3 regions of the Thermovenabulum gondwanense genome follow, and region 1 is predicted to be linked to each of the others. Evidence: riboswitches for the same ligand, from Rfam matches in the RefSeq annotation. Region 1 holds a riboswitch; each other region holds the start of a gene.
The links. A riboswitch is a leader RNA that binds a small molecule or an ion and turns the genes downstream of it on or off. The one in region 1 is predicted to bind cobalamin.

Region 1 (13,918 bases):
TTTAATTCTTTCATTATGTAAAAACTAAATATAAGACCCGAAAAAATTAATGTCGTTAAAAAGTAAAATACTTTCACTTTCAAAATTATACCGCATATAATAACACATATAAATGAAGATATAAAAAATCTTATCCTGTCTTTTCCGCAATTGAAAGCCTTGCCCAGGCCTTTTTCCCTTAAATAGGGAAAGAAAACGATACCATAACTAATAAGCCATCTTCCGGCAACCGGTACAATTATTAATAAAAGGGGATTTTCTTTTAAAATAGACAAAATACCCGAAAACTTTAAAAGAAAATCTAAAACTATTGCAATTACCCCAAAAGCACCGATTCGGCTATCTTTCATTATTTCCAGCTTTTTGTCCCTTTCCTTTCCACTGAATATACCATCAGAAGTATCCGCAAGCCCATCCAGATGGATACCGCCCGTAATGACGGTTTCTGCAGTTAAAATTAACGCACAAAGGAAAGATTCTTCCAGTAAGCCTTTTAATGCAAAAAAAATTATATATAAAATAACTCCAATAAATGCACCGATTAAAGGGAAAAAACACACCGATCGCTGTAAATCTTTTTCGGTGATTGGCTTTTTTAAAAATTGAGGAAATCGGGTTAAAAACAAAAGAGCTGCATATAAAGACAAAGATACCACCTCTATTTAATCTTTAAAGGAATACCCGAAACCATAAAATAAACTTCTTCCGAAGCTTCAGCAATTCTTTGATTGGCTTCACCCAGAAGGTCTCTGTAAAATCTTGCTAATGGGTATTCGGGAACAATCCCTAAACCTACTTCATTTGAGACTATAATAAACTTGGCATTCAACTTTCTCGCGTTTTTAAGCATTTCTTCTAATTCTTTCAAAAATTCTCCCCGGATTCTTTCCTGTAAAAATATATTTTCAGAAAAATCCTTTAAAATCCAGTTTGAAGTATAAAGGGCAATACAGTCTAATAGTACGAATTTTACATCGTCAATATAATTTTCTTTTTTGATTTTTTCCAACACCTTAGAAACGTAAAGTGGTTCTTCAATGGTTATCCAGTTTTCGGGTCTTCTTTTTTTATGATTCTCTATTCTTTTCTCCATTTCTTCATCCTTTGCTTCAGCGGTAGCAATATAAATTACCCTGCCGTCAGTTTCTCTTGCCAATTTTTCCGCAAAAGAGCTTTTCCCGCTTCTTGCCCCTCCGGTGATAAAAATTATCATCTTTTAATCCTCCCGAAACTTATGAAAAATCTATTTTCCTATTTTTTATCAATAGATATAGAAAGAAAGGCCCACCCACTAAAGCTGTGATTATACCTACGGGCATTTCAGATGGGGCTATAATCACTCTTGCAAGGGTATCCATCACCATAAGGTAAAGTCCACCAAATAAAGCAGAAAAAACGTATAGATTTCTATGGTCTGGGCCTATTATTAGTCTTGAAATATGGGGTATAATGAGACCCACAAACCCAATTATACCACAAAAAGCAACTGCAGAAGCGGTAAGTAGAGAAGCTGAAATCAAACATAGTTTTTTTAATAATTCCACGTCCACCCCGGTGAAAAAAGCAGTTTCTTCGCCCAGTTGCAAGACGTTCAGTCCTCTTAAAATAAATAAACCCGCTAAAAATCCTGTTATTCCATAAGGAAGGTTAATAATCACTTCCTTCCATCCCTGATAAGAAAAGCTGCCCAGATGCCAGAAATAAATGTTTTTTAATTTTTCTCCTGAAGCGTACATGAGAAACGACACAATAGCTGAAAGAAAACTGCTAACAGCTATTCCCGAAAGCAAAATTGAAAATGAAAGGGTTTTCCCACCAATTCGTGCTATAGACCATACGAGAAATACTGCAAAAAGAGCGCCAAGAAAAGAAAAAAAAGGGGTCGCGTTCATTCCAATAAAATTCATACCTTGAAAATACAATATAGCTACCGAAGCTCCTAAGGATGCTCCCGACGACGCCCCAATAACGTAAGGATCGGTTAAAGGATTCCTGAACATTCCCTGATAAATTACTCCTGCACAGGAAAGTTCAGCCCCCACAATAAAAGAAAGTATTATCCTGGGAAGCCTGAAATTAAGAATTATAACTTTTTCCGCAAAAGTTAAGTCATATTCTCTTTTAGTAAATAAGGATAACAGGATCAGGGGTATCTTTTTTGCCGGTATATAAAAGGCACCTATACTTATGGATATTACGCTTCCCAGGAAAATTAATAATATTAATAGAAAATAGATATACCTTTTCGTAATTTTACGGAACATCTTCCCCTCCGGTAATTATTTAAAAATCTCTGGATGTATAATTTTTGAAAATTGTTCCAACCCATCCACCAGTCTCGGTGTGGGTCTTTGAATAATATTTTCATCCACGTAAAATACCTTGTCATTTTTTACTGCATTGATATTGCTCCAACCGGGTCTTTTAAGAATGTCTTCTTTTGTCTGTTCATTTACACCGTTAGTACCGTGATGAGAAAATATTATAATATCAGGATTTTTAGCTATTATTACTTCCTGTCCATAAACGGGATAAGGCTTATCCGAATCGCCTGCAATATTTTTCCCACCCGCTTTGGTTATAAGGTCATCTACAAAAGTCCCCGGCCCGACAGTGGTAATGGGTGAAGGCCATAATTCATAAAATACAGTAGGTTTTTTATCCTCAGGTATAGATGAAACTTTCTCTTTTACGGCATCTATTCTCTTTTTCAGAGAATTTACAAGTTCAGTGGCATCCTTTTCTCTTCCGGTGGCCTTCCCTACGAGAATCAAACTATCAAGCATTTCTTCAATATTTTTTGGTTCCAGCACTATAACCGGTATTTTCAATTCTTCCAATCTTTTTACTGGCTTTTCATGCATGGTTGTGGCAAGTACAAGATCCGGATTTAGCGATATTATTTTTTCTATATTAGGATTTGAAAAATCTCCTATTTTTTCTTTGCTTTTAGCTTCTCCGGGATAATCACAATAGTTTGTAACACCTACAACCCTATCGCCTAAACCCAGGGCAAATAATATTTCCGTATTGCTGGGGGATAAAGAAATTATTCTTAAGGGTTCCTTTTCAATCTTAACCTCCCTGCCAAGGCTGTCTTTTAACGTTACAGGGAAAAGTCCATTATTAGAATTTGAATTTTGCGAATCATTATTTTTGCTGTTTTTGCTGCAGCCAGACAAACCAACTACAATAATGGCAGCTATTAACAAAATTGTTAAGAGATTTTTGACAATAATTTTGTTTTTCACGGTTCTTCCTCCTCTTATTGCATGTTTTTAATTTATTTTTTATTCAAGCCTGAGAAATTACTTTTTATGTAACTAAAAAACCCAACCTTTCGGGAAGGAAAAGTTGGGTTTTTCTCCATTAATACCTGTACTCCCCCTTTCTTCCGAAGGTTCAGTACAAAACTTCAGGCAGGTCTCCTGGCTCCCGGTTCATCTTTCCTGCGCCTTCCCAGGGGTATAACTCCCCAGTGGCAAACTGCAGTACATCACCGGTTACAGTGGCGGGACCGCTCAGGACTTTCACCTGATTCCCTATTAAGCAATCCGCACCTGAAGCTTTACTTTATTCATTTTATTCTAAGAACTATTATAAGTTAATTCCCTTTTTATTACAAGTTTCTTTTATTAGTAACCTGATATCCTCCGCACTTTCCATTAAAAGTACTTTTTCCGCCAGTTCTTTTGCTTCATCGTATTCGAAGGACCTTATTATCTTTTTTGCAAAAGGTATTGCAGTAGCGCTCATAGAAAATTCGTCAAGCCCTAAACCTAAAAGAAGCGGTACTGCCAGGGGTTCTCCTGCCATTTCCCCGCACATTCCCGTCCATTTTCCTTCTCTGTGCGAGGCATCAATTACATTCTTTATAAGCCTTATTATTGCAGGATGAAAGGGTTCATAAAGATAGGCGATTTTTTCGTTCATTCGATCTACTGCCAATGTATACTGAATAAGGTCATTGGTCCCAATACTGAAAAAGTCCACTTCCTTGGCAAGAATATCCGCACACACTGCGGCAGAAGGAATTTCTACCATTATGCCTACTTCTATATTTTCATCAAAGGCTACTCCTTCTTTTTTCAGTTCTTCCATGGCTTCTTCTAATACCCGGTTAGCTTTTCTTATCTCGTCTATCCCGGAAATCATTGGGTACATAATCCTTATCTTGCCATGAGCACTGGCTCGCAAAATCGCCCTTAATTGCACTTTAAATAAATCTTTTCTATCCAAACACAGTCTGATAGCTCTGAACCCTAAAAAAGGGTTTAATTCTTCGGGCATTTCAAGGTAGGGTAGTTTTTTGTCTCCTCCTATATCGAGGGTCCTTATTATTACCGGCTTACCCTGCATTGCCTCAACTACTTCTTTATAAGCTTTATATTGTTCTTCTTCCGAGGGCATGTCCTCCCTATCCATATATAAAAACTCTGTTCTATACAGTCCAATACCCTCCGCTCCATTTTCCAAGGCACCCTTAACATCTTTGGGAGTACCTATATTCGCCGATAACTCTACCCTTCTTTTTTTATCTACAGTTTCAGCACTTAAAAAAAGAAGTTCCTTCATTTCTTCTTTAATTTTTAAATACTCATCTTTTTTGTCCATGTAGTTTTTCAATGTGTCGCTATCGGGATTAACTATTAAGATTCCGTTTATACCATCCACAATAACCAGTTCTCCGTCCTTTACTTTTTCACTGACTTCCTGCAACCCAACTACAGCAGGAATTTCCAGCGATCTTGCCATAATGGCGGTATGAGAAGTTCTGCCACCCATATCGGTAGCAAAGGCTAACACTTTATTTTTGTCCAGCTGAGCGGTATCGGAAGGGGTTAAGTCCTTTGCCAGAACAATCACCGTATCATTTAACTCCGATAAGCTTTTTATTGGGATGCCTAAAATATTTTTAATTATCCTTTCCCCTACATCCCTAATATCCGCTGCCCTCTCTCTCATGTATTCATCTTCCATAGAAGAAAAAATATCTATATATCCGTCAATTACCGTTTTAACTGCAAATTCAGCGCATAATTTTTCGTTTTTTATTTTTTCCTCAATCTCTGAAAATAGAACCGGGTCCTCTAAAACCATTAAATGAGCTTCAAAGATTCTGGCCTTATCTTCTCCTAATTTTTCCAGAGCATTTTCTTTTATCCGTTGCAGTTGTTCTTTGGATAAATTTATGGATTTATTTAGTTTTAGAAGTTCTGCCTCAACTTCATCCTCATTAACCCATCTTTGTTCAACTTTCACTTCAATGTTCTTATAAATAAAAGCTTTCCCAATAGCTATACCCGGTGAAGCTGCAATACCTTTATACATATTCTCCCCCCAACTATTCTTCTTTTTTTAAAATATCTTCCACCTCTTTTACAATTCGATAAGGTTTGGTAACAATTCTAATGGGCAGGGAAAGGATAAATTTTTTTAAATCCCCTTCCAGTTCTTTTGTCATTCTGTAAGGTTTCGTCAAAATCCTCTCAATAAAGTCAAGGGCATAGTTTTCAAGAAGTTTTTCCCTTCTTATCTCTATTTCGCTACCGCATTCCTCGCATTTTATCCTCTTCAAAATATTTCCTGCGTAATACACTGTATGCGGGGTTTCTTTATTGCAATGCAGGCAAAAAAGCTCAGCCTCCATTCTCGAGGTCTTACCATCCATACCCCGGACCTCCTGACGATTATTATAAATATAATATAACTTTTAATTTAAGAAGTTGCAATATTTTCCTAATTGATTTTATGTATCGGAATACCCAGTAAATCGAAAGCACTTTCCATAGTCACTTCACTTAGGGTTGGATGAGCATGCACGGTATTTACCAATTCTTCCGCGGTACATTCTAATTTTATAGCAAGTACAGCCTCCGAAATAAGTTCAGTTACGTTTGGGCCTATCATATGAACACCCAGTATCTCATTATATTTGGGTTCAGAAATAATTTTTACAAAACCGGAATTTTGTCCCAAAGTTAAAGCCCGTCCATTTGCAATGAAAGGAAATTTGCCCACTTTTATCTCTCCGTAAATTCTTTTAGCTTCATCTTCACTCATGCCCACACTTGCAATTTCCGGGTGGGAATATACACAAAAGGGAATGGCTTTATAATCCATTTTTTCGTTTTCTCCAAGAATGTTTTTTGCTGCAACAATCCCCTCATGGGAAGCCACATGAGCCAGCTGGTATTTTCCAACAATATCTCCAATTGCATATACATTTTTTATGTTTGTCTGCATTCTTTCATTCACCAGTATCCCTTTTTCGTTTTTTTCAATATTGAGTTTAACTACCGAACTAAAATCCGGCTTTCTCCCTACCGAAACAAGTATTTTTTCAACCGCATATTCCCTTATTTCTTTTTCTGATTCCACCACAACCTTTAGACCACTACTATTTTCCTCTATTTTTAAAACTTTCGAATTTACATATATGTTAATACCAGCTCTTTGCAAATGCTTTTTTATTTCTTCAGAAATCTCTCTATCAAAATTAGGTATTAGCCGATCCTGCATTTCAATTACTGTAGTTTTCACTCCAAAGGAATTAAAGATAAAAGCCATTTCTAATCCTATTACTCCTCCGCCGATTATTGCAAGTGACGAGGGTAATTCCCTCAGATTTAATATTTCTTCACTTGTCAAAACTCCTTGCAAATCGATGCCCGGAATAGGAGGTTTTAATGGCTTTGAGCCACAGGCTAAAATTATATTATCCGCGGTTATTATTTGCTCCCTATCGTTAAATAAAATTTTCACTTCCTTTTCGCTTTCAAGAACCGCTTCTCCACTATAAACATTTACACCATTAGCTCTTAAAAGATTTTCTACTCCTTTTTGCAGTGTTTTTATTACTTTTTCTTTGTATTTCATCAACATTTCCCAGTTGATGGAAGTACTTTCAACTTCAATTCCGAAACTCTTAGCTTTTCGTATTGAAGAATAAAATTCAGCACTATGACTGAGTACTTTGGTTGGAATACAACCTTTGTTTAAACAGGTTCCTCCCAATTCTCCCTTTTCTATCAAAGCCACCTTTTTATTTTTTTTCCCTAAATAAATGGCGGCGACGTACCCACCGGGACCGCCGCCTATAATAGCTACATCGTAATGCATTGACAATTCTCCTCCTCGTTATAAAAGCATTTCCACAGGATTCTCCAGCAATTCTTTTATCCTGTTTAAAAATTTCGCACCCAAAGCACCATCAATTATTCTGTGATCGCAGGAAAGGGTTAATTTCATAATGGGCTTTACCTTTAGCTCATCATTTTCATCAACCACGGGAGTTTTTACGATTTTTCCTACAGCCAGTATTGCACTTTCAGGTAAATTAATTACAGCTTTAAATTCCTCAATCCCGAACATTCCCAGGTTTGAAATGGTAAAAGTTCCTCCTTGATAATCATCGGGTAAAAGTTTTCCGCTCCGTGCTTTTATAATAAGTTCCGAGCTTTCCTTTGAAATTTCGCTCAAACCTTTTTTATCAGCATTTCTTATTACCGGAACCACAAGGCCTTCTTCCAATGCAACTGCCAGTCCGATATTAATATCCTCCTTAACTATAATAAATTCGTTTTCGATACTGCTGTTTAACATCGGGTATTCCTTTAATGCCCTTGCGGCCGATTTTATAATTATATCATTTAAGGAAAGTTTCACTCCCGTCAATTTTTCAATTTTAACCGAGAGTTCTTCTTTCAATTTTATGGCATTTGTCATATCAACGGATAATGTTAAATAAAAATGCGGAGCTTCTATTTTACTCTTTTTCATTTTTTCGGCAATAATTTTCCTTGGCCCTGAAAGAGGAATACGTTTTATATTTTCTTCTAAAGTAAGATTTTCATTTATTTTTGATAAAACATCTTCTTTTGTAATTCTCATACCTTCTTGTTTTGTAATTGTAGAAAGGTCTATACCTTTTTCTTCAGCAATTTTCTTTGCTACCGGCGTTACTTTTGTTTTGTTAATGTAATTTATTACATCCTTTTCTACAATTCTTCCATCAGGACCAGTAGGATTAACATCTTTTATGTCTATATTATTTTCCCTTGCTAATCTTTTTGCCGCAGGCGAAGCCTTTACCTTCTCAGTTTCACTTTCAGCATTTTTCTTTTCTTCCGTATTTCCTCTAATTTCACCTGTTACTTCTTGTTTTTTCTCCATTATTTCTTCCGGCTTGCCAACGTCATTATATTCTTCTCCTTCTTTTGTTATAATAGCAATGGTTTTTCCTACTTCAACAACTTGTCCTTCCAAATATACGATTTTTTTCAATATACCGCTTTCCGGGCATTCTTCTTCCAAATTTACTTTATCTGTTTGAATTTCAAGGAGAGGTTCTCCTTTTTCTACTCTTTCTCCTTCTTTTTTAATCCATCTTATTATTGTACCTTCGGTCATGGTAGTGCCAAGCTTGGGCATTTTAACTTCAAAGGCCATTTTCCTTCCTCCTAACGTAAAATTTGCTTTACTCCCTTTAATATATCTTCTATCTGAGGTACCGCATGTCTTTCTAAATTCGGGTTGTAAGGTATGGGTATATCTCTTCCTGCAAGCCTTTTTACAGGAGCATCCAAATAATCGAAAGCTTCGCTTTCAACAATACCTGCTGCTACCTCCGCACCCCATCCGAAGCTTTTAGGATCGTCTTCAACAATTAAAACCCTTCCTGTCTTTTTTACAGATTTTACAATAGTTTCCATGTCTAACGGCTTAATTGTAACGGGGTCTATAATTTCAACATCAATTCCTTCCTTTTCAAGTTCTTTAGCTGCCTCCAGAGCTTTTATTACCATTATTGAACCCGCAATAATGGTTACATCATTACCCTTTCTTTTTATATCTGCCTTCCCTAACGGAAGCACGTAATCTCCTTCAGGTACCTCGCCTTTTACCCTGTAAAGTAGTTTGTGTTCAAAAAATACCACCGGGTTATCATCGCGTATTGCAGCTTTTATTAAACCCTTTACATCATATGGAGTAGAAGGCATTACCACTTTTAATCCCGGAAAATGAGCAAAAACAGCAGGGAAGCTTTGAGAATGCTGTGCAGCAGCTCCAGTACCCGAACCCATAGGGGTTCTTAATACCATAGGTACCTTTGCCTTTCCTCCAAACATGTACCTAATCTTAGCACCCTGATTTACCAGCTGCTCCATCGCAAGCGTGGTAAAATCAGAAAACATAATCTCCACTACCGGCCTCATGCCACATAGAGCAGCTCCTACTCCTATTCCGGTAATTGCAGTTTCAGATATAGGGGTATCTATAACCCTTTTTTCACCAAATTCCTGAACAAGCCCTTTTGTCACACCAAAGGCTCCCCCATAAACCCCTATATCTTCTCCAATTAGAAAAACCGAACTATCCCTTAACATTTCTTCCCTTAAACCTTCTCTTAGTGCTTCTATATAAAGTTTTTCAGCCATTTTTTACACCTCTTTTTACAATATTTATGCATATACATCTAATTCTATATCAGCTACGGAGGGCTCAGGGCTTTCCATTGCAAACTTTAATGCCTCTTCTATTTCTTTTTTAACTTTATTTTCTATTTCATCGAGTTCATCAGCCGTAGCAATATTTTCAGATATTAACTTTTCTCTATATCTTTTAATCGGGCACTTTAGTTTCCATGATTCAATTTCTTCTCTCGTTCTGTAAAGATTTGCATCGCTTTTTGAATGTCCCAGCCATCTATAAGTTTTTGCTTCAATAAGGGTAGGCCCTTCTCCCCTTCTTGCCCTTTCCACCGCCTCTTTTACCGCAAAATATACAGCTTCCACGTCATTTCCGTCAACTATTACCCCGGGCATACTATAAGCGGAGGCTCTATCGGCAATATTTGCTACTGCCGTTGATTTTCCTACGTGTAGAGACATACCGTATACATTATTTTCGCAAATATAAACAACAGGAAGTTTCCACAAAGATGCCATATTTAATGATTCATGGAAAACTCCCTGATTATTAGCACCATCTCCAAAGAAACAAAGAGTAACTTTATTATCTCCCTTCAGCTTTGATGCAAGGGCTGCACCCGTAGCTATAGGAATACCTCCTCCTACTATACCATTTGCACCTAAATTACCCGATTCTATATCGGCTATATGCATGGAACCGCCTCTACCTTTGCAATAGCCCGTTTCCTTTCCCAAAAGCTCCGCAAACATTAAAGGGAGTTTCCCGCCCTTTGCTATACAATGTCCATGTCCCCGATGAGTACTTGTAATCATATCATCTTCTCTTATAGCAGCTATAGATCCTACTGCCGTTGCTTCCTCACCTACAGATAAATGACATGTACCCCAAATCATATTGGCTTTGAAGAGTCTATCAACTTCCTGTTCAAACAACCTAACTTCATACATTTTTTTATACATCCATAGCCTTTTTTCTTTAGTAAGCTCCATTTTATACATCACCCCAATCATTTTTTGACAACTAATTTATCAATAATGTTATATAATGCAATAAACATGCCATCAATTAAATCATTTAAATAACAGTAAATATCCGACACATTTTCAACAATTTATTCCACAATTTATGCCTTTTGTAATTTTACATTTTAAAAATATAAGTGGCATTAGCCACTTAATTTTATATATTTTTAGGTAAAATACCCTCTCTTATTAAAACATCAGCAAGCCACATAGCTGCAAGCCCCACAACATGTGTACATTTATCTTTATGTGCTCCCGCTTCCTCAAATTTCTCTTTTTCATCAGGCTTGCTAAAATTATAGTACTTCCCAAAAACCTTTGTCTGAACTAATGGGCATGTTTCACCGCCGAATTCCTCTTCAAAACGTTCCCTAATTTGTTTTATTAAACTTCTGTATTTAAATTTTGAACCGCTTATACCGTATTCTTCAAAACTTCGCCCAAAAAAGTATGAAATAACCATTACACAACCGCTAAATGCACCGCACGTTCCTTTTGCTTGGTCTGCTATACCTCCCGAAAATCCGCTGGCGCATTTAAAAACCAAATCGTCAATTTCGAAAAATTCCCTGATAGCAGCTATTACTGCTTGAGAGCATCCCCTATACTTTCCCTCGTAAAAGTAACCTCTTTTATACATCTCATCTAAAATCTTTTGTTTATTAAACTCCAAACAATCCATTATAGTTCTCCTTTTCTGATAACATTATTATTATCATAATTATTCAGGTATTTGACCTGCATATAGAACAATTTTTACTTCTTCACCATTTAAAGAACTTTCAAAAGCATTCTCCCATTCTTCTAAAGGTAATATTTTGGTTACTAATTTTCTTGTATTGACCTTTTTTTCCGATAATAATTTTAAAGCTTTTGGCCATGATGAAGGCTTTTGACTTCTGCTTCCTATTATCTCAAGTTCTCTATGGACTATATAATCTGTATTGAATACCGCTGAAGGATCTTCCAATAGCCCCATCTGGACAAATTGACCTTTTTTGCGAAGTATTTCTAAACCCTGGCTAATTGCTTTTTGCGACCCAGCACATTCAAATGTTACATCTGCACCGTAACCTTTTGATAAATCCATAACAAGAGATTTCAAATCAGTTTCCTGAGAATTAATTGCATAGTCAATTCCAAGTTTTTCTGCAAGCTCCAGTCTTCTTTTATCTTTTGAAATTCCAACAACAATTACTTTTGCACCTACAGCCTTTGCCACCTGCGCGGTTAAAAGGCCAATTGCTCCTGGCCCGAAAACAACTACTAAATCATTTTCTTTTACTCTTGACTTTTCCATCACAGCATGCACTCCGCATGCTAAAGGTTCGGTTAATGCAGCGGAAATAAAATCTACATTTTCAGGAAGAATATGAATACTTTCCTGACGTGTGATTACGTATTCAGCAAAACCTCCATTTACCTGTGTTCCAATTCCTTTTCTATTAGAACACAAATTATACTCCTTATTTACACAGTAATCGCAAGTTTCACAGGTAGCAAGGGTTGTTTCAGTTGTTACTCTATCCCCAACTTTTACATTCTCAACTCCTTCCCCTACCTCGACTACTATCCCTGAAACTTCATGTCCTAATACTAATGGCAAATTGGTTTTATGTATCCCTTTCCATATTAAAAGATCAGTCCCGCATACCCCCGCAGCCATAACCTTTATTTTTACCTGCCCTCTTCCTGGAAAAGGTTCGGGTATATCCATCAGTTTAATATTTCCGGCGTTTTGTTCGTATTTAACTATTGCTTTCATCCATTAAACCTCCAGCTAAAAATTATTTCTGCCCGTATTTATATAAGAATAGTTCTTTTGCCTTTATCACTTCCGATTCTGGAAGCTCAATTGGTTTTCCAATGCATCTTGCTGCAAAGTAGACCTTTGCCGCATCTTCAAGCATTACCGCTGCAACAAGGGCATGCCTTACATCAGGGCCAACAGCCACTACACCGTGATTTGCAAGTAAGCAAGCTCTCTTATCTCCTATTACTTCTAAAATAGCAGGCCCCATCTCGTCTGTCCCAACAGGAGTATACCTTGCTACCGGCACGCTCCCGCCAACTTCGTTGGCAAGTGTTGTTACAACACAGGGTATCTCTTCATTTAACGCTGCAAAGCAGCTTGCAAAGGTAGAATGAGTATGAATAACACTGTTTATGTCTCTTCTGTTTTTATATATATAAATATGAAATTTAGTATCTACCGAAGGTTTCCATTTGCCTTCCACTATATTCCCGTTAAGGTCTAATACTACAATATCTTCAGGGGTCAGACCTTCGTATTCCATTCCACTTGGGGTAATCGCTACTAAGCCTGTCTCGGGATCCCTCCCGCTTACATTACCTCCAGTTAAGGTCACTAATCGATATTTTATTAAATTTAGTGCGGCATCAAGCACCTGTTTTCTTAAATTTTCTAAAAGCATATAATTTGCCCTCCTTTATATTAACTAAAAACCTGCCTTTGCTCCCAAAATTTTCTCAATTCAACCTGCAACATTTTATACAAATTAAACGAATTTTTGTATTGTAGATGGTTTCCATAGTCTGGATAAAACACCTCAAAATCCTTGTTTTTTTCAAAGTTTTTATCAGTAATCCCTAAGGACTTCTTGACAAGCTTGACGACTCCTAATATACCGTTTTCTTCGTTGCAATTTTTTTTAACAGGTAGATTTATCATGTCAGAAAACATTTGGCAAAGAATAATACTATTTGAACCTCCACCTGCTACAAATATTTCTTTTATTTCATAGGGCATATAACTATAACAATCATAAAAGGCAAATGCAAGGCTTTCATAAGCTGCTCTAAATATATTAGCTTTAGTATGTTTTGCATTCAGTCCTAATATTGCCCCGCAGGCTGATGGTTCCTTAAATGGTGCTCTTTCACCGTAAAGGTAAGGATGAATTACCACACCTTCACTTCCTATAGGCAGATTGGAAATAATTTTTTCTATATCATAAAAATTCATATCTGGTCCTAATAAATTTTTTATCCACTCTAAAAGGGTTGTTCCACTTTGAGATGCTATTACCCTTAAATATTTATCGGGAATAACATAACATAAAGTACTACCTATATCGTTATAAAGATCCACATCCTCACTTTCGATCAAAACCTCATTGCATAATGTAGTACCTATTATCGTACAAGCCTGCCCCTTTTTTTCAACACCTACTCCATATGCCACCGCTGAAACATCAATAGCTCCAGCAATAACCGGAACACCTTCAGCAATACCAGTTTGTTCACTTGCTAATTTGTTAACAAATCCTATTATTTCGTGAGACTGAGTTGGCTTAGGAAAACATTTATAATAATCTTCAATACCTAAAATTTGAAAATATTCTTCGCAGTATTCTCTTTTCTTTATATCAAAAGCAGCGGTAGAAGCATCTGTATAGTCAGTAGAAATCTCACCGGTCAAATTATAATTTATCCAGTCC
Region 2 (5,392 bases), on a different contig from region 1:
TACTTTTAGGAATACCTGCTATTTAGCCCCCTAATAACTTTGGACAATTAGACCAAATATGATAAACTAAAATTCAAGGGGGTTAAATAGATGCCAGGTAAAAAATATGAACCAGAATTTAAACAAAAAATTATTAAAGAAGCTTTAGAAACCGGTAATTGCTCTATCGTTGGAAGAAAGCATAATATTTCTTCCAGTATAGTTGCAAGATGGGTCAGAGAATATAAACGAAATAATGAGCCTGCTGGGATAAATAAAAACCAATTAATAAATTACGAGCCTACAAATATTAAAAACCTCGAAAAAGAAAATGAAAGCCTTAAAAAATTATTAGGAGAAAAAGATTTAGAAATAGCTATTCTACGTGATCTTTTAAAAAAACCCGCCCACATGGATAAATGCCGGATATAAAGCAAATTTAGTTTTAAAAATATTAAGGATTAGCCGTTCAACATATTACTACAATAAATCCTATAAAAAAGAAATCAAAAACAATAAAGGTGGTAGACCTTACCCCGGTTACTCTTTTAATAAAGAAGGAAAACGTATATGCGATGAACAAATAAAAGAATGGCTATGTGAATTAATTGAAAGTGAAGGAGAATTTTACGGTTATATAAAACTAACAGTTTGTCTGAGGAAAAAATACAACCTTTATATAAACAAGAAGAAAGTATACCGTCTTTGTAAAGAATTAGATATATTACGTCCTCAAAGGCAAAAGAAAATAAAACATCCAAGGAAAATAGCGCGAAATCGTGTAATTACTGCTCCCAACCAATTATGGGAGATAGATGTTAAATATGGTTATATTGCCGGTGAAGATAGATTCTTTTTTATTGCACCGATAATAGATGTATATGACAGTTCTATAGTTGATTGCCATATTGGCCTTTCCTGCAGTGCTTTAGATATTGCTATTACATTAAAAAGTGCATTATTTAAAAGGGCAATATACGATAATGAAGAAAAAACACTCATTTTACGTTCTGATAATGGACCTCAGTTTATTAGCAGCCTATTTGAAGAAACCTGCAACAACTTGAAAATAGAACATGAAAGAATACCTTTCAAAACACCCAATAAAAATGCTCATATAGAATCTTTTAATAATATTCTTGAGCATGAATGCTTAGCATGTAATGAATTTGAAACATACGTAGAAGGCTATAAGGCCGTGTCGGAATTTATTAAATTTTATAATGAAGTCAGAATACATTCCGGTATAAATTATCTTAGCCCAAATGAATTTTATCTAAAGACTCTATTGAATTTGATAGATCCTGTAGAAGTAAGAGTTTAATACAAATTTAAAGATTTTATATAAAAAATGAACTTTTTAAAGTCAAATTGTCCAAAATTAAGGGGTTAAGCCGTTTCCACCTTCATCATGATATTTCTCGTTATGAATATTTCACCGCCGATGCTGGCTTCGATAGCACTCAAACCTGATTCAGATTCAGAAGGTGTCCCTTTGTGTCCTAAAAATCCCGGTTTAAAGTTCAAATACGATGGATTTTGTAAGTCCAGAAATCGGATTAAATGGGTATGTCCTTTGACTAAACGAGGAAAAAGAGGTTACATCTGCACTTGCCCCGATCCCTGCACTAATTCCAAAAGTGCCGAATGGTATACACTTATTCCGAGGACAACTACCGTAGAAATACCCCTATTCCGAGAAATTCAAAGTTGTGGGAAAAAATTTATTCGCAACGTATTGCTGTGGAACAGTCAATTTCTAGATTAAAACTTCCATTAATGCTCGGTCGTCTTACTGTGATTGATTTTCGAAGTGCTTATTGTGAGCTTGTTTTAGCTGCAATTGCTCAGAATGTGGTGACTTTAGTCGCATTAAGAGCGAAAAAACATGACAAGGTAAGGTCACTTCGGTGGCTTGTTGCTTAAAGTTGCAATCAAGCTTAGGGGGTGTTTTTTGCCTTTTCAATCGAGCTTTTAAACTAGAACAAAATATATTCCATAATTTGTTAAATTTGAGTCCAGCCAGGTATAAGGACTTTTTTATTTTTTTACTGTGAGCATAGTTTTGCAAGCACCTAGAGAAATTTTATCATTTTGTGCGTTTTAGTCCAATTCTCTTAAGGGGCCAGCAAGACCGTTCAAGCTACAAATGGGGAAGGTATTACAAAAAAAGGACAGCGGTGGAAAGAGTAAACAGCAGATTAGATGAATCTTTTGGATTTGAGAAACACTACATCAGAGGGAAAAAGAAAATGGAAATAAAATGCGGTATAGCCCTATGTATAATGCTTGCGATGGCCTTAGGAAGGATAAAAGAAAAACAAGCAGAAGAAATGCGTAGCCTGATAAAGCCGGTTCAAAGAAAAAAGGAGCCGGATGCCGCATAAAATAAGCAATTATGACTATAAAAAGCAATAAAAAGAATATCAAAGAAGCCACAAAAAAGTGGTTTAGTTTAGTATTGTCTTTTTTTGGTTAGAAAAATATGGAAATAAAAAACAGGTTGCATTTTGGCTTCAAAAAATTCTTTTTGTTATTTCAATAGAGGGAAAATATTGCAATAAATAAGTGATAAAAATTAAAAAAATGCTACAAAGCAAAAAGCTCTGCATAATTTACTATTGAATAATAAAAAATCTTGTGGTATTATATTTATTGCATCAGGATGTGCCGAAGTGGTGGAATTGGCAGACGCGCTGGACTCAAAATCCAGTGGGCCCAAAACCCGTGCGGGTTCGACTCCCGCCTTCGGCACCATTTTATTTAGATATAAACTTCTCCAAAGGGGGAAGTTTATTTTTTTACACAGGGGTTGTATAATGGAAAAGAAAAAAATTATTTCTTAATTTACAATATCATGCAAAAAGAGTTGAGATATATAATCATTTTTATGTAAGATATAATCAGGTATTCTTTATTATTATGATAAATAAGAAATTGATTATTTTGTAAAGTATTTTATAATATAATTAAGTGAATATTTTTAGCTTTCAGGTGCCCCAAAAAAGGGGAGAATAGGGAATCGGGTGAAAATCCCGGGCGGTCCCGCCACTGTAACGGGGATTTCCTTTACAAATTTGCCACTGGGAAACCGGGAAGGCGTAAGGGAAGGTGAACCGAAGCCAGGAGACCTGCCTGAAGAGCTTGAATCCTCGGGATGATGGTAAAGTCCCTGAGTTGTGTATTTACACGCAGCTTGGGGACTTTTTATTTTATAAAAATTTAAAGGAGGGACTTTTTATGGAGATTTTAAAAAAAGCCATGGAAGGTATTGGCGTGCTGGATGAGGTGTCAATGAAAAGGGCTCAGGAAAGGCTTGACAGCCTGACAAAACCCAGGGGCAGTCTGGGAGTCTTGGAAGAACTGGCGGTAAAGGTGGCGGGTATAAAAAAAGATGTATTTCCCCGGATAAATAACAAGGTTGTGGTAGTAATGGCCGGGGATCATGGTGTAGTGGAAGAAGGAGTAAGCGCTTTTCCCCAGGAAGTAACACCGCAGATGATTTTAAATTTCCTCTCCGGTGGTGCGGCAATAAATGTGCTTTCCCGTCACGAAGGGGCGAAAATAGTATGCGTGGATGTAGGGACAGCTGCGGATATTAACCATCCTGCTTTATTAGTAAAAAAAGTAAAAAAGGGCACCGACAATATGACAAAAGGGCCGGCCATGAGCAGGGAAGAAGCCATAAAGGCAATTGAGGTGGGTATTGAAACCGCCTGGGAAGTGATAGATAAGGGAGCCGAGCTTATTGCAACGGGCGATATGGGAATAGGAAATACAACGCCGAGCAGTGCTATTTTGGCGGTATATGCCGATGAACCGATCGAAAATTTGGTGGGAAGGGGAACCGGAGTAGATGATGAAAGGTTATTAAAGAAAATAAATGCGGTGAAAAAAGCTATAAAAGTAAACAAGCCCGACCCCGGTGATCCGGTTGACGTATTGTCAAAGGTGGGCGGTTTAGAGATTGGCGCTATTGCGGGTTGTATTATTGGGGCGGCTTCCAGAAGGGTTCCTGTTATTATAGATGGGTTTATTTCTACCGCAGGGGCGTTGATAGCATCAAAAATCGAGCCTAAAACGGTATACTTTATGATCCCATCTCACGTTTCGCAGGAACCCGGGCATAAAGTTATGCTGAAACTTTTAGGGCTTGAACCCATGCTCCATATGAATATGCGCCTCGGAGAAGGCACCGGGGCCGTACTGGCAATGAACCTGGTAGATGCCGCTTTAAAAATAATTAAAGAAATGGCAACCTTTGAGGAAGCGGGAGTATCAAAAGAGTTATAATTTACATATTGTTTATGTGATCCACATCCTTTTGACATGCAACGCAATTTTTCCCTTTTTCTTTTGCCCTGTACATCAGGTCATCCGCTCTTTTTATCAAACTATCGATTGTATCGCCCTCCAAAAAACCTGCAACCCCAAAGCTTGCGGTGACTTTTTCGGGGCAGGGGAGAGTGATTCTGGATATATTCTCCCTCAATGTTTCTGCTAAAATAGTGGCTTTTTCTACCGGCGTGCTGGGGAGAAAGATGATAAATTCCTCACCACCCCAGCGCGCTAAAGTATCAGCCTTCCTGATTCTTTCTTTTATAGTTTTTACTACATATTTTAAGGCTAAGTCACCCGTATTGTGGCCGCAACGGTCATTGATCTTTTTAAAATTATCAATATCGAGCAAAATAATAGAAAAATTTCCCCCATAACGTTTAACCCTTTCAATCTCTTCTTCCAGTTTCTTTAAAAGAAATCTCCGGTTAAAAGCTCCTGTCAAATCATCCGTATAGGATAATCTGCGAAGTCTAATTGCCTGTCTTCTAATTTTTTCCTCAAGAATTTTTCTATCGGTTATATCATCAAGAATAATCAGGGCCCCTGTAACTTTATTGCTCTCAATATGGGGTTTTATATGAACCCTTGCCCAGAAATCCTTCCCCCATATGGATTTATAAAATACTTCAAAAATTATAGTTTTATTATTTTCTAAGCATTCTTTTAGTTTTGTCGAGAATCCGTATCCCACAAGGTGGGGGAAAGTAAGCAAATTTATTTTTCTGGTTTCCTCTTCTGAAGGTGACCCCAAAATTTCCAATACTTTTTTATTGACGTAAATTATATTCCCGTCTTTGTCGCATCTTAAAATACCTACGGGGGCATGTTCAGCCAATTCAAAATACATCCTCCACATGTTCTCGATTTCAATCTGAGATTTTTTCTTTTCGGTAATATCTCTAACAATGCCAACCGCATGCCATTTTTCATTTAATTTTATAGGTGAAAGGGTAAGTTCTATATATATTGTCTCGCCATATTTGTTTTTTGCCATTAGTTCCAGTGGATTTCTCAAAAAGCTTAGGTCTCCTTTTTGCCTGAAATAATTCATATAGTCAACGAATGAGTTCTC
Region 3 (5,392 bases), on a different contig from region 1:
CCCCTGCATCCTTCACCACCCGGCAGATAGCCTCGTCCCCTTCCACGCGGCATTCTGAAATTTTAATCAAAAGCACCTCACCGGAGGGCGTCCTCACCCGCACCTCGCGGCATTCCCCGCCCAGAAGCCTTATCACAGCGGCTTTTGCGGCAGCGGCAGCGCAGCTTCCCGTGGTATAGCCGCATCTCATCTTTTTCCCGTATCTTATTACCTCCACCTTTTCACCTCCGGTCGGTACGAATACATCAACGCGTTGAAAATGGCGGCCGCCACGTTGCTGCCACCCTTACTTCCCCGGGTGGATATGGACGCCACATTCATGGTCCTCAAATACTCCTTTGACTCGCGGGCTCCAACGAAACCCACCGGCACCCCTATCACCAGCGAGGGAAGCACCCTTTCCCTTTCGATTAGGGAACAAAGGTAAAAAAGAGCGGTGGGGGCGTTGCCTATGACGAAAACATCCGCTCCCTCCATGAGAGCCCTTTCTACGGATGCCATGGATCGGGTAATCCTTTTTTTCTCGGCGATAACCCTGGTTTCTTCCTCATCTATGAAGCAAAAGATTTTCCCACCCATTTCATCCAAAAACCTTTTGTTTATTCCCGAATAAGCCATTCGGGTATCCGCAAATACCCTGCAGCCTTTATCAAATGCCCCGCGCGCCGCCTCCACGGGGTTATTTTTGAAAACCAGCAGGTTTTCGTAATCGAAATCCCCTGTGGCGTGTATGGCCCTGAGGATTATTTGAAGTTCTCCATCCCCGTGACTTTTTAAAAGCCCCGATTTTATAATTTCAAAGCTCTTTTTTTCTATCAATTCGGGGTCCTTAATGAACATCGCCCTTTTCTTCCCTTCCTTCGTTTAACCTGTCCTTTAAGATTTCTATTAATAGTGGGTGGTAACCTATGGGTGAAACCATATTTACCTTCACGGCCCCTTTATCCCTTACAAAGGAATTTATTATTTTTGGTACGTCTTTTTTCATATGAATTCCCGAAAAGAGGAAATAGGGAAGCACCGTAACTTTCTTATACCCCTGCTGGTATAATAGTTCCAGGGCTTTTTCCACGCCGGGTTCGTTGAACTCCATAAAAGCAGGAACCACCCTTTTCCCCAAGGCTTTTTCCAGCTCTCTCGCCACCCTTTCCACCGTCATTACCGTAGAGTCTTCCCTGCTTCCGTGACTTATCAGCAAAATCGCTTCCATTTCAACCCCTCCCCATTTTATTCAATATACTTTCGAGGATTTTAAAGCTGCCGAGGAAGCTCACGTGGGGATACATGCCGAAGGTGTTTTTGTACTGATAACCGCACGGGTTTTCCCCTTCATCCCTTACCCTTTTTATCAGGAGGCAGCTTTTTTTGTTGATGTTCGAAACGGACTTGTGAAATTCATGGACGTTAAATTGAAAGCCTTTCGGTCCTATGAGGCAGTCTTCCAAAACCCTTGCCTTACCGTATCCGAAGTTCTGCAGCCTATCTGTCATACGGCTTTCTCCGTCGAATACCCCTGTCATCTCAAACCCGTCAATTTTTCGGGTGAGGTACATAAGCCCTCCGCACTCGGCGAATATATACCCGCCCCCTTCGGCAAATTCCCTTATGGAACGAAGCATGGAGCGGTTTTCCGAAAGCTCCTCCTTAAAGACCTCGGGATATCCCCCGCCTATATAAAGGAAATCGCAATCGGGAAGGCGTTTATCCTTCATCGGGGAAAAAAAAGTAACGTCGAAAAGGTTCGATAAAATATTAATATTTTCCCTGTAATAAAAGGAAAAGGCTTTATCAAATGCCACAGCGGCTTTGCGGTTGGTTTTCAAGGGTAAGCTAAATCCTTCTCCGGGTAGGTCCATTTCTTCAAAAAGCCCAAGCAGCTCTTTTACATCCACGCTTTCTTTTATGCGATAGGCCATCCTATCCAGGATTTCGTTAAATCCCTCTATCTCCGTATTCTGAATGAGCCCGAGATGCCGGGAATTTACCGCAAGCCCTTTATCCTCCTCGATGTAGCCCAGCACCTTTACACCCGCGTATTTCTCGATGGCCTCTTTTAACAGCTTATAGGCGGTAAGGGAAACCCTGTTTAGCACCACCCCTTTTATTACCCCTCTACTGAAGTCCACCATCCCCTTGATCTTCACCGCCGCCGAAAACATTTCCCCCTTCGGGGTGTATACGAGCACCGAATTAAGACCGAATTCCCTCGCTATATGAAAGGTGGAATTTATAAAGGTATTGGAAATACCGTCGAAAAAGCCCATAACCCCTTCAATTACACAAAAGTCGTTATTTTTTTCTAACAGTTTTTTATAATCCTTCCCCTGAAGAAAAGGATCAAGATTCTGCGCGGTTACCCCCGCGGCCCTCCCCAGAAACCCTGTATCGATGTAATCCGGTCCCACCTTGCACGGGAATACCGAAAAATTCATATCTTTTAATACTTTTAATAGCCCCATTGTAAACAAAGTTTTTCCGTTTCCGCTGGAAGGAGCTGAGATTACGATTCCCTTCATAACGCACCTCATCAAAAAAAATTACCCTCCACCTTCGGCGGAGAGTATTAAAAAAACCTACCCAAAGGGTAGGCTTTTTGCAGTTTAAAGTTCGTCTTTTTGCCTTTCCCTTCCCACCGAAGGACCGGCATCTACCCAGAGGCAGGTCTCCTGGCTCACGGGTCATCCTCCTCCACCCTTCCCGGTTTCCCAGTGGGACTGGATTCGTCTCCGTATACAGTAGCGGGGGCTGCAGCGGATTTTCACCGCTTTCCCTTTTAAGCTCAAAGCACCCCTGAGTTCACCGTATTCAGTTTGAATTTACTTTATTTTTATTATAATACAAATCATTAATTTTTCAATAGCGAATGTAATAGAAAAACCTTAAATTTTCAAGAATATCCCGGCAATTTTAAAATAAGAAATAAGCGCCATGGCATCTACAATTGTAGTAATCAGGGGACTTGCCATTATTGCAGGATCGATTTTAACCATTTTAGCAAGAAGTGGGAGCAGTCCGCCTACCACTTTTGCCAGTACAACCACGACAATCAAAGTAGTACTTACCACAAAAGCTATTGCATAATTTACTTTTTCGATAGCGATTAGCCTTAAAAAATTTAAACCTGCAAGAGATATACCCACAATAATACTTACGACAAGTTCCTTCCACATAACTTTTAAAGCATCTCGTGATTTTATTTCGCCCAGAGCCAGACCTCTAATAACCATTGTGGATGATTGAGAGCCAGCATTCCCTCCGGTATCCATAAGCATTGGAATAAATGCGGCAAGTATTACCATAGTTTGCAAAAGTTCTTCATACCGTTGTATAATACGCCCGGTAAAGGTAGCAGAAACCATAAGAGCAAACAACCATAGTAATCGATTTTTGGCCATGGTAAAAGGGCTCTGATTAAAATAAGATTCCTCGCTTGGTCTTATTCCTCCCATCCTCTGAATATCTTCTGTATTTTCTTGTTCTAAAACATCCACAACGTCATCAATTGTGATTATCCCCACCAGTCGGTTTTCCCGATCCACTACAGGCATGCTCAATAAGTCGTATTTCTTAAAAAGTGAAGCCACGTATTCCCGATCATCATCCGTTTTAACCGCAATTATATGTTTGTCCATAAGATCATCTATTTTTTGGTTCGGTTCAGCTACTACAAGGTCTTTTAAAGAGACAGTTCCTAAAAGGTGCCTTTGATTATCTATAACGTAGCATGTATAAATGGTCTCTTTCTTTGGTGCCGTATAGCGTATATGAGAAAGGGCTTCTTCCACCGTCATATCGGCTTTTAAATCTACGAATTCAATCGTCATAATACTTCCAGCTGAATGCTCTGGATACTGCAGAAACTGATTAATCAACCTCCGTTCGCTTTCCGGTGTTCCCTTAAGTATTTTCTTAACCACATTAGCCGGCATTTCTTCCAAAAAATCTATTTTATCATCAAAAAATAAATCTTCAATGAGGCTTTTTAATTCATCTTCTTCAATCATTTTGGAAAAAGCGGCTCTTATTTTGTCAGATAAATACGAAAATACATCCGCTGCTTTATCCTTTGGTAGTAGTCTAAAAGCTATTAAACTTTCTTTTGCTTCCATTTGGTTTAATATTTCAGCCACATCCTGGCTGGGTAGCACGGACATTTCTTCTTTTAATGCCATAAAGTCCTTTTTTCTAAACATCTCCCTAAAATTATCCTTGTTTCTTTCGATGTCCAAAAATAACACCCCCTAAAATTTAGGGGGGACAACATCGGCAGGGAGTGGTTCCGGCGAGTTTCCCCCCTTTTTATTTTGTGTATTTACTAAGAAAACAAAACAATACGATTGAGGTAAGGGATCCACCAGACCACCCCCTTTTTGACTATACATTCTAATTTTAATTATATCTTTTCCGTAAAAAATTTTAAACTTCTTAAAGTCAAAAAATCCATATTTTTAAAACCTGCCCAGCAGACAATAAAAAATTTCATAAACTTGATAAATACCTTATAACACATAAAACCCTAAATGGTATAATACTGATAAAAAGCCAAATTTTTATCATTTTTTGAGGGGGCACACAAATGGGAATATCTGAGAATAGAACTTTAGATTCTGAAAGGATAAAAATACTTGTCGTGGATGACAGCCGTCTTTTAAGGGTAATGATGTCGGATCTTCTTACAGCAAATGGGTATGAGGTCCGGACCGCGTCCAATTCTTTTGAAGCCATCGATATGGCTTTTTATACCTTTTCACCCGACCTGATTTTGATGGATATAGAACTTGGAGACGAAATGGACGGAATTGAAGTAGCAAAAAAGATCCTTCAAAAAAAGGATATTCCCATAATATTTTTGACCGCCAAAACTTCCCCGGAAGTAATAAATAGAATAAAGGAAACAACGGCATATGGTTACTTAGAAAAAAAGGTAAGCAATGAGGCAATTATTTCCGCTATTGAAATGGCATTGAAGCTATACAGTGTCAATAACCTTGCCAGTATGTTTAAACATATTTTTGAAAATTCTCCCAATGAGCTTTTAATCACGGATTTACAGAACAATAAATTTATAACCGCAAATAAAAATGCCCGGGAAAACTTAGGGTATTCCGAAGAAGAAATAAAAAATCTTTCTCCTCGCGATATAGCGCCGGAAATCCTTGAAAGTCCTATCAGAGAATTAATCCAGAAATTATGCGATAAAAAGGAAACCTCGGTAGCTTTTAAAACCTATCATCTTCGAAAGGATAAAACTACTTATCCTGTGCAGGTAGAACTGAACGTGCTGGATTACCTCGGAAAGAAATTATGCGTTGCTAATGTACAAGATCTTACCTATCAAAAAGTCTTCGAAAAAAAGCTTGCGGAAAAGGACTACATAATAAAATTGCTGACC

Region 2: another riboswitch for cobalamin. It lies ahead of cobT (nicotinate-nucleotide--dimethylbenzimidazole phosphoribosyltransferase); the one in region 1 lies ahead of ATZ99_RS08480 (ABC transporter substrate-binding protein).
Region 3: another riboswitch for cobalamin. It lies ahead of ATZ99_RS04225 (cobyrinic acid a,c-diamide synthase CobB); the one in region 1 lies ahead of ATZ99_RS08480 (ABC transporter substrate-binding protein).

What each region holds. Positions count from the first base shown of each region.
Region 1 covers NZ_LOHZ01000036.1:28,016-41,933, forward strand. The annotation lists gene cobS (adenosylcobinamide-GDP ribazoletransferase) at 1-647, opposite strand, end outside; gene cobU (bifunctional adenosylcobinamide kinase/adenosylcobinamide-phosphate guanylyltransferase) at 659-1,213, opposite strand; gene ATZ99_RS08475 (FecCD family ABC transporter permease) at 1,233-2,264, opposite strand; gene ATZ99_RS08480 (ABC transporter substrate-binding protein) at 2,280-3,251, opposite strand; cobalamin riboswitch at 3,402-3,579, opposite strand; gene ptsP (phosphoenolpyruvate--protein phosphotransferase) at 3,598-5,331, opposite strand; gene ATZ99_RS08490 (bh protein) at 5,345-5,671, opposite strand; gene lpdA (dihydrolipoyl dehydrogenase) at 5,740-7,122, opposite strand; gene ATZ99_RS08500 (dihydrolipoamide acetyltransferase family protein) at 7,141-8,451, opposite strand; gene ATZ99_RS12015 (alpha-ketoacid dehydrogenase subunit beta) at 8,463-9,440, opposite strand; gene ATZ99_RS12020 (thiamine pyrophosphate-dependent dehydrogenase E1 component subunit alpha) at 9,465-10,424, opposite strand; gene ATZ99_RS08515 (C-GCAxxG-C-C family (seleno)protein) at 10,615-11,139, opposite strand; gene ATZ99_RS08520 (zinc-binding dehydrogenase) at 11,179-12,222, opposite strand; gene ATZ99_RS08525 (L-ribulose-5-phosphate 4-epimerase) at 12,245-12,892, opposite strand; gene ATZ99_RS08530 (FGGY-family carbohydrate kinase) at 12,913-13,918, opposite strand, start outside.
Region 2 covers NZ_LOHZ01000023.1:150,316-155,707, reverse strand. The annotation lists partial or broken gene ATZ99_RS12375 (IS3 family transposase) at 91-1,303, shown strand; gene ATZ99_RS11820 (hypothetical protein) at 1,369-1,506, opposite strand; gene ATZ99_RS12290 (transposase) at 1,627-1,905, shown strand; partial or broken gene ATZ99_RS04250 (hypothetical protein) at 2,112-2,366, shown strand; tRNA gene ATZ99_RS04245 (tRNA-Leu) at 2,649-2,736, shown strand; cobalamin riboswitch at 2,956-3,132, shown strand; gene cobT (nicotinate-nucleotide--dimethylbenzimidazole phosphoribosyltransferase) at 3,220-4,272, shown strand; gene ATZ99_RS04235 (PAS domain S-box protein) at 4,274-5,392, opposite strand, start outside.
Region 3 covers NZ_LOHZ01000023.1:144,774-150,165, forward strand. The annotation lists gene cbiD (cobalt-precorrin-5B (C(1))-methyltransferase CbiD) at 1-217, opposite strand, end outside; gene ATZ99_RS04215 (precorrin-8X methylmutase) at 208-840, opposite strand; gene ATZ99_RS04220 (sirohydrochlorin chelatase) at 830-1,210, opposite strand; gene ATZ99_RS04225 (cobyrinic acid a,c-diamide synthase CobB) at 1,212-2,516, opposite strand; cobalamin riboswitch at 2,640-2,807, opposite strand; gene mgtE (magnesium transporter) at 2,880-4,193, opposite strand; gene ATZ99_RS04235 (PAS domain S-box protein) at 4,577-5,392, shown strand, end outside.